3 regions of the Streptomyces sp. NPDC104831 genome follow, and region 1 is predicted to be linked to each of the others. Evidence: predicted binding sites of a transcription regulator. Region 1 holds the regulator's gene; each other region holds the start of a gene.
The links. Region 1 encodes HrcA, which represses chaperone genes, less so after heat shock. Its sites were predicted from a motif close to TTNGCACTCNGNNNNNCNGAGTGCNAA; they were not measured.

Region 1 (3,972 bases):
GACGCTGGGCCGGGCGGGCTTCGAGTGGTACGAGGTCTCCAACTGGGCCACCTCCGAGGCGGGCCGCTGCCTGCACAACGAGCTGTACTGGCGCGGCGCCGACTGGTGGGGCGCCGGACCGGGGGCGCACTCGCACGTGGGCGGCGTGCGCTGGTGGAACGTGAAGCACCCCGGGGCGTACGCGGCGGCGCTCGCCGAGGGGCGCTCTCCGGGCGCCGGCCGCGAGATCCTCTCGGACGAGGACCGCCGGGTGGAACGGATCCTCCTGGAGCTGCGCCTGCGCGAGGGCGTCCCCCTGTCGCTGCTGAGGGCGGAGGGCCTCGCGGCCTCCCGCCGCGCCCTGGCGGACGGACTGCTCCGGCGGGAGCCGTACGAGGAGGGACGCGCCGTGCTCACCCTGCGCGGCCGCCTCCTGGCGGACGCGGTGGTACGGGACCTGGTGGACTGACCACTCGGGCGGGTGGACCGGCCGCCCGCCCGCCCGGGCGGCGGGTTCGCGGCCTTCCCGGCGTCAGGCCCCGCCGCCCGTGACGAAGTCGATCAGTTCCTCCACGCGTCCCAGCAGCTCCGGCTCCAGGTCCTTGTAGGACCCCACCCGCTTCAGGATGGCCTGCCACACCGCGCCCGTGTTCTCCGGCGGCCAGCCGAGGGCGCGGCAGACCCCCGTCTTCCAGTCCTGGCCCCTCGGTACCGCCGGCCATGCCTCGATGCCGAGCGAGGCCGGCTTCACCGCCTGCCAGATGTCGATGTACGGGTGGCCGACGACCAGGGTGTGCTCGCTGGTGACCGACCGCGCGATCCGCCATTCCTTCGTGCCCGGCACCAGGTGGTCCACGAGGACGCCGAGGCGGGCGTCGGGGCCCGGGGCGAAGGAGTCCACGACGGCCGGGAGGTCGTCCACGCCCTCCAGGTACTCCACGACCACGCCCTCGACGCGCAGGTCGTCGCCCCACACCTTCTCGACCAGTTCGGCGTCGTGCCGGCCCTCGACGTAGATCCGGCCCGCGCGGGCGACGCGTGCGCGCGCCTGCGGCACGGCGACCGAGCCGGACGCGGTACGCGCGGGACGTACCGGGGAGGCGGCCGGCCGGACCAGCGTCACGGCCCTGCCCTCCAGCAGGAAGCCGCGCGGTTCGAGGGGGAAGACGCGGTGCTTGCCGAAGCGGTCCTCCAGGGTCACCGTGCCCGCCTCACAGCGGATCACCGCCCCGCAGAAGCCGGTGCCGGCCTCCTCCACCACCAGGCCCGGTTCGGCGGCGACCTCCGGTACCGGCTGCGGCTTCTTCTTCCAGGGAGGGGTCAGGTCGGGCGAGTACTGGCGCATTCGGATGACGATAGGAGAAGCCGCGCGGCGGCAAGCGCGACACGCCGGAATCCGGGCGGGGACGCCGTTCAGATCACGCCGAACCGCGCCGCCAGCCCGTCCCGTTGGCGTCGTACGAACGCCGCGTCCACCACCGCCCCGTGGCCGGGCACGTACACCGCGTCCTCGCCGCCGAGCGCCAGCAGCCGGTCGAGGGCGTCCGGCCAGCGGGCGGGGACCGCGTCCGGGCCGGCCTGGGGCTCGCCGGACTCCTCGACCAGGTCGCCGCAGAAGACGACCTCCGGGGAGCCCGGGACCAGGACCGCGAGGTCGTGGGCGGTGTGGCCCGGACCCACGTTGGCCAGCAGCGCCTGGCGGCCGTCGCCGAGGTCGAGCGTCCACTCGCCGGACACCAGGTGCCGGGGCGCGACCAGCGCGTCCACCGCCTCGTCGGCGTCGGCCACCGGCAGCCCGTTGCGCACCGCGTCCAGCCGCAGTTCCGCCCGCCCGGACGCGAACACGGCGTCCAGCCCGACCGCCCCGTACACCTCCGCGCCGGCGAACACCGCGGCGCCGAACACGTGGTCGAAATGGGGGTGGGTGAGCGCGAGATGGGTCACACGGCCGCCCGCCAGTTCCTCCGCCCCCGCCCGCAGCCGGGCCCCCTCCGCCAGGCTCGAACCGGCGTCCACGAGCAGCGCCGTCCCCTCGCCCACGACCAGCCCCGCCGTGCAGTCCCAGCCCGGCAGCCGGCACCGCCCCACCCCGGCCGCCAGCCGTTGCCACCCCAGCTCTTCCCAAGTCACGGTCATACCGGCGACGCTAGCGGTAGGACCCGGTACGGCGGACCGACCTTGCCCGGTGCGTACCGGACGGCCGTACACTGGGCCGGGGAATGCTGGCACTCGTGTGGGAAGAGTGCCAGGGGGACGACCCGATGGGACGACGGACGACGTGCTGGAGGTGCGCGCATGCTGAGTGAACGCAGGCTTCAGGTACTGCGCGCCATCGTCCAGGACTACGTGGGCACCGAGGAGCCGGTCGGTTCCAAGGCGCTCACCGAGCGGCACAACCTCGGCGTCTCCCCGGCCACCGTCCGCAACGACATGGCGGCCCTGGAGGACGAGGGGTACATCGCGCAGCCGCACACCAGCGCGGGGCGCATCCCCACCGACAAGGGCTACCGCCTGTTCGTCGACAAGCTCGCGGGCGTCAAGCCGATGACCGCGCCCGAGCGACGGGCGATCCAGAACTTCCTGGAGGGCGCCGTCGACCTCGACGACGTCGTGGCCCGCACGGTGCGGCTGCTCGCGCAGCTGACCCGGCAGGTCGCCGTGGTGCAGTACCCGTCGCTGACCCGGTCCACGGTCCGGCACGTCGAGCTGCTCTCGCTCGCCCCGGCGCGCGTGATGCTCGTGCTGATCACCGACACCGGCCGGGTCGAGCAGCGTATGGTCGACTGCCCGGCCCCGTTCGGCGAGGCGTCGCTGGCGGATCTGCGGGCCCGGCTGAACAGCAGGGTCGCGGGCCGCCGGTTCACGGACGTGCCGAGGCTGGTCGAGGACCTGCCGGACGCCTTCGAGCCGGAGGACCGCGGTACGGTCTCCACGGTGCTCTCCACCCTGCTGGAGACACTGGTCGAGGAGAACGAGGAGCGGCTGATGATCGGCGGCACCGCCAATCTCACCCGCTTCGGGCACGATTTCCCCCTCACGATCCGCCCCGTCCTGGAGGCGCTGGAGGAGCAGGTCGTGCTCCTCAAGCTCCTCGGCGAGGCGAAGGAACCGGGCGTGACCGTGCGTATCGGGCACGAGAACGCCCACGAGGGACTCAACTCCACGTCCGTCGTGTCGGTCGGCTACGGTTCGGGCGGCGAGGCGGTTGCCAAGCTCGGCGTGGTCGGACCGACCCGCATGGACTACCCGGGAACGATGGGAGCGGTACGCGCAGTGGCACGGTACGTCGGACAGATCCTGGCGGAGTCGTAAGTGGCCACGGACTACTACGCCGTTCTCGGCGTGCGCCGCGACGCGTCGCAGGATGAGATCAAGAAGGCGTTCCGCCGGCTCGCGCGCGAGCTGCACCCGGACGTCAACCCGGATCCGAAGACCCAGGAGCGGTTCAAGGAGATCAACGCCGCTTACGAGGTGCTGTCGGACCCGCAGAAGAAGCAGGTCTACGACCTCGGCGGCGACCCGCTCTCGCAGTCCGGCGGCGCCGGCGCGGGCGGCTTCGGGGCCGGCGGCTTCGGCAACTTCTCCGACATCATGGACGCGTTCTTCGGCACGGCGTCGCAGCGCGGGCCGCGCTCGCGCACCCGGCGCGGCCAGGACGCGATGATCCGGATCGAGGTGGAGCTGGACGAGGCGGCCTTCGGGACCACCAAGGACATCCAGGTCGACACCGCCGTCGTCTGCACCACCTGCAACGGCGAGGGCGCGGCCCCGGGCACGTCCCCCCAGACGTGTGACATGTGCCGCGGCCGGGGCGAGGTCTCGCAGGTCACCCGGTCCTTCCTGGGCCAGGTCATGACCTCCCGGCCGTGCCCGCAGTGCCAGGGCTTCGGCACGGTCGTGCCGACCCCGTGCCCGGAGTGCGCGGGCGACGGGCGCGTCCGCTCCCGCCGCACGCTCACCGTGAAGATCCCGGCCGGTGTCGACAACGGCACC
Region 2 (3,972 bases), on a different contig from region 1:
GGATGTGGCGCGCCGCCTTCGACTTCGCGTTCACCGTCGAGGACGTGCTCGCCGAGGACGACCGGGCCTGCGCCCGCTGGTCGTGGCGCGGCACGCACCGGGGCGACTTCCTGGGCATCGCGCCCACCGGCCGGCGGGCCGCCATGACCGGGATGACGCTGTTCCGGTTCGGCACCGGCGGAAAGATCACCGAGCTGTGGTGGCAGCACGACCAGCTGGGGCTGATGCAGCAGCTGGGTGCGCTGGACGAGCTGGAGCGGTAGGCGGACAGGGCGAAGGCCCGGCACCCCTCGCAAGGGGCGCCGGGCCTTCACTCACGGGCGTTGCCCCGGTGGGCGTTGCCTCAGTGGGCGTGGCCGTGGCTGTGGCCCGCCGCGGCCGGCTCTTCCTCTTCCTTCTTCTCGACGACCAGGGTCTCGGTCGTGAGCAGCAGGGAGGCGATGGAGGCGGCGTTCTCCAGGGCGGAGCGGGTGACCTTGACCGGGTCGATGACGCCGGCCTTGATCAGGTCGCCGTACTCGCCGGTGGCGGCGTTGTAGCCCTGGCCCTTGTCCAGGTCCTTGACCTTGGACACGATGACGTAGCCCTCCTGGCCGGCGTTCTCGCCGATCCAGCGCAGCGGCTCGACCACGGCGTTGCGGACCACGGCGACACCGGTGGCCTCGTCGCCGGTCTTGTCGAGGTTGCCCTCGAGGACCTTGGAGGCGTGGACCAGAGCGGAGCCACCACCGGAGACGATGCCCTCCTCGACCGCGGCGCGGGTCGCGGAGATGGCGTCCTCCAGGCGGTGCTTCTTCTCCTTCAGCTCCACCTCGGTGGCGGCGCCGACCTTGATCACGCACACGCCGCCGGCCAGCTTCGCGAGGCGCTCCTGGAGCTTCTCGCGGTCCCAGTCGGAGTCGGTGTTCTCGATCTCGGCCTTGATCTGCGCGACGCGGCCCTGCACGTCCTCGGACTTGCCGGCGCCGTCGACGATCGTGGTGTCGTCCTTGGTGACGGTGATGCGGCGGGCGGAGCCGAGCACGTCGAGGCCGACCTGGTCGAGCTTGAGGCCGACCTCCTCGGAGATGACGGTGGCGCCGGTGAGGACGGCCATGTCCTGGAGCATCGCCTTGCGGCGGTCGCCGAAGCCGGGGGCCTTCACCGCGACGGCGTTGAAGGTGCCGCGGATCTTGTTGACGACCAGGGTCGACAGGGCCTCGCCCTCGACGTCCTCGGCGATGATCAGCAGCGGCTTGGAGGAGCCGGCCTGGATGACCTTCTCCAGCAGCGGCAGGAGGTCCGTGATGGCGGAGATCTTGCCCTGCGTGATGAGGATGTACGGCTCGTCGAGGACGGCCTCCATGCGCTCCTGGTCCGTCACGAAGTACGGCGACAGGTAGCCCTTGTCGAAGGCCATGCCCTCGGTGAAGTCCAGCTCCAGACCGAAGGTGTTGGACTCCTCGACGGTGATGACACCGTCCTTGCCGACCTTGTCCATCGCCTCGGCGATCAGCTCGCCGACCTGCTGGTCCTGGGCGGACAGCGCGGCGACGGCGGCGATGTCGGACTTCTCGTCGATCGGGCGCGCGGTGGCGAGCAGGTCGTCGGAGACGGCCTTGACCGCGGCGTCGATGCCCTTCTTCAGGGCGGCCGGGGAGGCACCGGCGGCGACGTTCTTCAGGCCCTCGCGGACGAGCGCCTGGGCGAGCACGGTGGCGGTGGTGGTGCCGTCACCCGCGATGTCGTTGGTCTTGGTCGCCACCTCCTTCACCAGCTGGGCGCCGAGGTTCTCGTACGGGTCCTCGATCTCCACCTCGCGGGCGATCGTGACACCGTCGTTGGTGATGGTGGGGGCGCCGAACTTCTTGTCGATGACGACGTTGCGGCCGCGGGGGCCGATCGTCACCTTGACGGTGTCGGCAAGCTTGTTGACGCCGCGCTCAAGGGCGCGACGGGCGTCCTCGTCGAACTTCAGGATCTTCGCCATGACAGCGGGAGCCCTCTCGGAAATCTGTAGGTGAAAAACGCCGCGCCCCGGGCGCCCGGCTTCTGTTCGATCGCGGGGGCCAGGGGCGCAGCTCAAGCGGAGAGTTGCTTGAGGTGATTACTTCTCGATGATCGCGAGCACGTCGCGAGCCGAGAGGACGAGGTACTCGTCGCCGTTGTACTTCACCTCGGTGCCGCCGTACTTGCTGTAGAGGACGACGTCGCCGACCTTGACGTCGAGCGGGAGCCGCTCGCCGTTCTCGAACCGGCCCGGGCCCACGGCGAGGACGGCGCCCTCCTGGGGCTTCTCCTTCGCGGTGTCCGGGATGACCAGGCCAGAGGCCGTGGTCTGCTCGGCGTCCAGCGGCTGGACCACGATGCGGTCCTCGAGCGGCTTGATGGCAACCTTGGAGCTGGCGGTCGTCACGATCCGACCTCCCCCTTCGGAGATCTCACGGGGTTAACTGTCTGAGGTGGCGACCAGGTCGATCCGTCGTCGCGGGTGCCGGACCTGCCCGTCGCGTTTGTTGGCACTCTCACCTGCGGAGTGCCAGAGCCGAGACTATGACCGGGGTTAGCACTCGGTCAAGCGGAGTGCCAATGCCGCGCGGCGCGGCGGTGGTGAATCGGCCGTCCCGGCGTTGACCGGAGGGCCGGCTCCTACGGAAGAAGCCGGAGGCAGCCCCTCGATCCGGGCCACCGTCAGGCCCCGCTCCCGGGCCGCTCCGAGGACGCGTGCCGTGCGTGCGCGCAGCGGGACGCCCGCCGGGCCGACGGGGCCCACGCGGACGATGCCGGCGGGGCCGAGGGGGCGGGTGAGGCCGGCCGGGGCGAGGGCCGCGCGCCACAGGGCGGTCGCCACGACGCCGCGGCCGGCCGCGGCGCACCGGGTGGCGGGGGCGTGGGCGCCTCAGGACAGGCGGAGCAGGCGGGGGCGGGCGCCGAGGCGGGTGCGGAGGCGGTCCGGCCGGCCGCGGATGCCGGCGCGCCGGGCGGCGTACGGCGGTCCGGCCGGGCCGGGTGGCCCACGCCGTGGTTCCCGATGCCGGGGGCGCACGGGCGGGCGGCGTGGCGGTCACCGGGGGCGGCGACGCCGGCGGGGAGCAGGGTGACCGGGAGCCGCAGTGCGCGGACCATGCCGGCGAGGCCGGGGTCGTCCTCGGCGCCGTCGTCGTAGGTGGGGAGGACGGCCGGGTGGCGGGTGGGGGCGTGGTCGACGACGGGGGGCGGGGCGGCTCCCCGGTGCGCGGCCGGCGGGCGGGCCGGCCGGGCCAGGGAGCCGGCGAGGGGACGGGCCGGGCCCCCGTGCCGGTGGTTCCGGCCGTCGGCAGTGGCGTGCGGGCGTACCCTCGCGGCGGCCTTCCTGCCGAGGCGTTCGAGGGGGTCGACGGACTGGGCGCAGCCCGTCAGGAGCAGGGCCGCGGCGAGGACCGCGGCCGGGCCCCGCGGGCGCCTCACAGGTAGTCCTCCAACCGGGCGACGGCATAGCCCTCGCGGGTGACCTTGTCCAGGAAGCGCCGCATGTCGTCCACCATGGTGCCGTTCCAGTCGTCCCGGCCGCGGAAGTGGGTGAGGACGATGTCGCCGGGGTGCAGGCGGCGGTCCCAGTCGCGGTACTCCCAGTGGTCGACGAAGACCTCCTCGTCCCAGATGGGCGCGTACTCGATGCCGCAGTCCTTGGCGGCGCGCAGGGTGTCGCCGTTGTAGTTGCCGTAGGGCGGCCGGAAGACGGTGGGCGCCTTGCCGAACTGCTTCTTCATGACGGTCTGCATGCCGCAGATCTCGTCCCGCTGCTCCTCGTAGGACAGGCCGGGCAGGTAGGGGTGGGTGAGGGTGTGGTTGTTGAGGGTGACGCCCTGGGCCTGCATCCGGCGGAAGTAGCCGTAGTCGTCCTCGATGACGTAGTTGCTGAGGAACGCGGTGTACGGCACCTTCAGCTCGCTCATCATGCGCAGGAACGCCGGGTCCTTCTCGGCGCCGTCGTCGATGGTGAGGAAGACGACC
Region 3 (3,972 bases), on a different contig from region 1:
CGCTGTTCTCGATCTCGGCGCGGATCTGGTTGACCCGGCCGTTGACCTGGTCGGAGGAGCCGGCACCGTCGACGATGGTGGTCTCGTCCTTGGTGATGACGACCTTGCGGGCGCGGCCCAGGAGGTCCAGGGTCGCGTTCTCCAGCTTGAGGCCGACCTCCTCGGAGATGACCTCGCCGCCCGTGAGGATGGCGATGTCGCCGAGCATGGCCTTGCGGCGGTCGCCGAAGCCCGGGGCCTTGACGGCGACGGACTTGAAGGTGCCGCGGATCTTGTTGACGACCAGGGTCGACAGGGCCTCGCCCTCGACGTCCTCGGCGATGATCAGCAGCGGCTTGCCCGACTGCATGACCTTCTCCAGCAGCGGGAGCAGGTCCTTGACCGCGGAGATCTTGGAGTTGGCGATGAGGATGTACGGGTCCTCGAGGACCGCCTCCATGCGCTCCATGTCGGTCGCGAAGTAGGCGGAGATGTAGCCCTTGTCGAAGCGCATGCCCTCGGTGAGCTCGAGCTCCAGGCCGAAGGTGTTGCTCTCCTCGACGGTGATGACGCCTTCCTTGCCGACCTTGTCCATGGCCTCGGCGATCAGCTCGCCGATCTGGGTGTCGGCGGCGGAGATGGACGCGGTGGAGGCGATCTGCTCCTTGGTCTCGACGTCCTTCGCCTGCTCCAGCAGGGCGGCGGAGACGGCCTCGACGGCCTTCTCGATACCGCGCTTCAGAGCCATCGGGTTGGCACCGGCGGCGACGTTGCGCAGGCCTTCCTTGACCAGGGCCTGGGCGAGCACGGTCGCGGTGGTCGTACCGTCACCGGCGACGTCGTCCGTCTTCTTGGCGACTTCCTTGACCAGCTCGGCGCCGATCTTCTCGTACGGGTCCTCGAGCTCGATCTCCTTGGCGATGGAGACACCATCGTTGGTGATCGTGGGCGCGCCCCACTTCTTCTCGAGGACGACGTTGCGGCCCTTGGGGCCGAGCGTCACCTTCACGGCGTCCGCGAGCTGGTTCATGCCGCGCTCGAGGCCGCGCCGCGCCTCCTCGTCGAACGCGATGATCTTGGCCATGTGAAGTGGTCCCTCCAGGACTGGGGGTGATTCCTTCGGACCGCGCCCGCGCCCGCGACGGACGGCTCGCCGGCCTCGTGGTTCCTTGCCCCACCCGGCCTGCGGGCCTCACCGACCCGGTCCTTCACTGTCACTCTCACCTTCAGAGTGCTAACGCAATGATTAGCACTCGGCATGGTCGAGTGCAAGCGCCCGGCCGGGTGGGGAGCGTCCGTCAGCCGCCCGCGAACGCCGGAACCGGGGCCGGGCGAGGGGCGCGGCGAGGGCAGGGCGCGGGGCACGGCGAAGGGCCCGCACCCTTCGCGGATGCGGGCCCTTCACTCGAAAACATTCAGGCGGTGACGCGAACCATGTCGGCCTGCGGACCCTTCTGGCCCTGCGAGATCTCGAACTCGACCCGCTGGCCCTCTTCCAGGGTGCGGTAGCCGTCCATCTGAATCGCGCTGTAGTGGACGAAGACGTCCGCACCACCGTCGACCGCGATGAAGCCGTACCCCTTCTCCGCGTTGAACCACTTGACGGTGCCCTGAGCCATGCCTAACTCCCCTATTACTGGCCCTTGCACAGATCCACACTTCGCGGACCCGGGTCAGACCTCACCCCCCAACTGGTCGGGGGCGTGCGCCGGAACGCGTCGACCGCGGCTGAATGTATCTGTCCCACTGCCGTCTGCAACAGGTCAATCGGACGAGAATTCTGGACGTCAGGGGTCCGGAATATGGCGAGAATTCACCCGACTCCAGGGCAAGTCGGGCCCCATAAAAGCCACAAAAGCCGCGCAGAACCCGCACAACTTGGCTACTTCTTATCGGGCTCGCGGCATGAATCCAGGGCTCGCGACCATCCGGCCGCGACCGTGTTCCCCAACTCTACCGCGTTCAATCACGCAGAATTGCCCCCTCCGTTTCTCTTACGGAGGGGGCAATCGAGTGGACGGTCGGTGACCGGTCGCGCCGTCGGGAGGGCTCAGCCGCCGGCGACCGCGGGGATGATCGAGATCCCGGCGCCGTCGGGGGTCGCCGTCTGGAGGCCCTGCTCGAAGCGCACGTCGTCGTCGTTGACGTACACGTTGACGAACCGGCGCAGCTTGCCCTGGTCGTCCAGGACGCGGGCGGCGATCCCGTTGTGGTTCTTCTCCAGGTCCGCGATGACCTCGCCGAGCGTGGCGCCCTCGGCGGGGACCTCGGCCCGGCCGCCGGTGTAGGTGCGCAGGATGGTGGGGATGCGAACGGTCACGCTCATGCGAGGCCAGCCTCTCGGAAGGAGTCCAGGTTCGGGCGGATGGTGGCGGTCAGGCCGGTCCCGGCCACCGCGTCCAGGGTCTTCAGGCCGTCGCCGGTGTTGAGGACGACCGTGGTCTTCGCCGGGTCCAGCAGCCCCGCCTCGAGCAGCTTGCGGGTCACGCCGACGGTGACGCCGCCCGCCGTCTCCGCGAAGATGCCCTCGGTGCGGGCCAGCAGCCGGATGGCGTCGACGATCTCCGCGTCCGTGACGTCCTCCACGGCACCGCCGGTGCGGCGGGCGACGTCCAGGACGTAGGGGCCGTCGGCCGGGTTGCCGATCGCCAGGGACTTGGCGATGGTGTCCGGCTTCTGCGGCCGCACGACGTCCTGGCCGGCCTTGAAGGCGGCGGAGACCGGGGAGCAGCCCTCGGCCTGGGCGCCGAAGATCTTGTACGGCCGGTCCTCGACCAGACCCAGCTTGATCAGCTCCTGGAGTCCCTTGTCGATCTTCGTGAGCTGGGAGCCGGAGGCGATCGGGATCACGATCTGGTCGGGCAGCCGCCAGCCGAGCTGCTCGCAGATCTCGTACGCCAGGGTCTTGGAGCCCTCGGCGTAGTACGGCCGCAGGTTGACGTTGACGAAGCCCCAGCCCTCGCCGGCCGGGTCGCCGATCAGCTCGGAGCAGAAGCGGTTCACGTCGTCGTAGTTGCCCTCGATGCCGACGAGTTCACCGCCGTAGACCGCGGCCATGACGACCTTGCCCTGCTCCAGGTCGTGCGGGATGAACACGCAGGAGCGGAAGCCGGCCCGGGCGGCGGCGGCGCCGACGGCGCCGGCGAGGTTGCCGGTGGAGGAGCAGGACAGGGTGGTGAAGCCGAAGGCGCGGGCGGCCTCCAGGGCCTGGGCGACGACCCGGTCCTTGAAGGAGTGGGTCGGGTTGCCGGAGTCGTCCTTGACGTACAGGCCGCCGGTCACGCCCAGTTCGCCGGCGAGGTTGTCGGCCTTGACGAGCTTGGTCCAGCCGGGGTTGAGATTGGGCTTCTCCGCGACGTCGGCCGGGACCGGCAGCAGCGGGGCGTAGCGCCAGATGTTGGCGGGGCCGGCCTCGATGCGCCGGCGCAGTTCCTCGGTGTCGTAGGCGGAGAAGTCGTAGGCGATCTCCAGCGGGCCGAAGCACTCCTCGCAGGCGAAGACCGGTCCGAGCGGCACCCGGTGGCCGCACTCGCGACAGCTGAGGGCCGAGGCGGGACCGAGGTCGACGGTGGAGTCGCTGGGGGTGGCAACTGTCTGCACAGCCATGTGAGGCGAGGCCCTTTCTCCTCATCTTCCTCACGACGCATCTCGCCGTGAGACGGATTTGGCACCTTCCCTAGCCGGGAGCCTCGCTTGGAAGAAGACGAGAATCGGCTGGAGGGTTGCCGGGGCTTCATCGGGCCGTGTCCCTCTGCCCCTCTGGATGAGCTGTATGTGGTTGTCAACGCCGCTTGACCCCCCGACATGCGATGGTCATCGGCGTTGTTCAAGACTGTAACCGAAGGCCAGGACAGTTGAGATAGTCGTCCGAACCGCGAGATGCATCACACGGCGACGTGTGGTCGTGACAGTGAGGAGCCGCCGACCGTGCTGGAAGAAGTCGAGCGCTGGCTGAGCCGCCGCTCCTGGTCCGTGGCCGACCGCCCGCCGCAC

Region 2: the regulator HrcA is predicted to act here: its motif matches at 2,543-2,569, upstream of groES (co-chaperone GroES).
Region 3: the regulator HrcA is predicted to act here: its motif matches at 1,226-1,252, upstream of groL (chaperonin GroEL).

The regions. Positions count from the first base shown of each region.
Region 1 is NZ_JBVJOT010000002.1:217,261-221,232, reverse strand. It holds gene hemW (radical SAM family heme chaperone HemW) at 1-448, shown strand, start outside; gene ACZ63H_RS02365 (DUF3097 domain-containing protein) at 512-1,324, opposite strand; gene ACZ63H_RS02360 (MBL fold metallo-hydrolase) at 1,393-2,115, opposite strand; gene hrcA (heat-inducible transcriptional repressor HrcA) at 2,275-3,291, shown strand; gene dnaJ (molecular chaperone DnaJ) at 3,292-3,972, shown strand, end outside.
Region 2 is NZ_JBVJOT010000001.1:130,656-134,627, forward strand. It holds gene ACZ63H_RS00550 (ester cyclase) at 1-263, shown strand, start outside; gene groL (chaperonin GroEL) at 344-1,969, opposite strand; gene groES (co-chaperone GroES) at 2,087-2,395, opposite strand; gene ACZ63H_RS00565 (polysaccharide deacetylase family protein) at 3,423-3,972, opposite strand, start outside.
Region 3 is NZ_JBVJOT010000010.1:149,187-153,158, forward strand. It holds gene groL (chaperonin GroEL) at 1-1,063, opposite strand, end outside; gene ACZ63H_RS10220 (cold-shock protein) at 1,395-1,598, opposite strand; gene ACZ63H_RS10225 (MoaD/ThiS family protein) at 2,030-2,305, opposite strand; gene thrC (threonine synthase) at 2,302-3,585, opposite strand; SAM riboswitch class I at 3,604-3,749, opposite strand; gene ACZ63H_RS10235 (glucosyl-3-phosphoglycerate synthase) at 3,907-3,972, shown strand, end outside.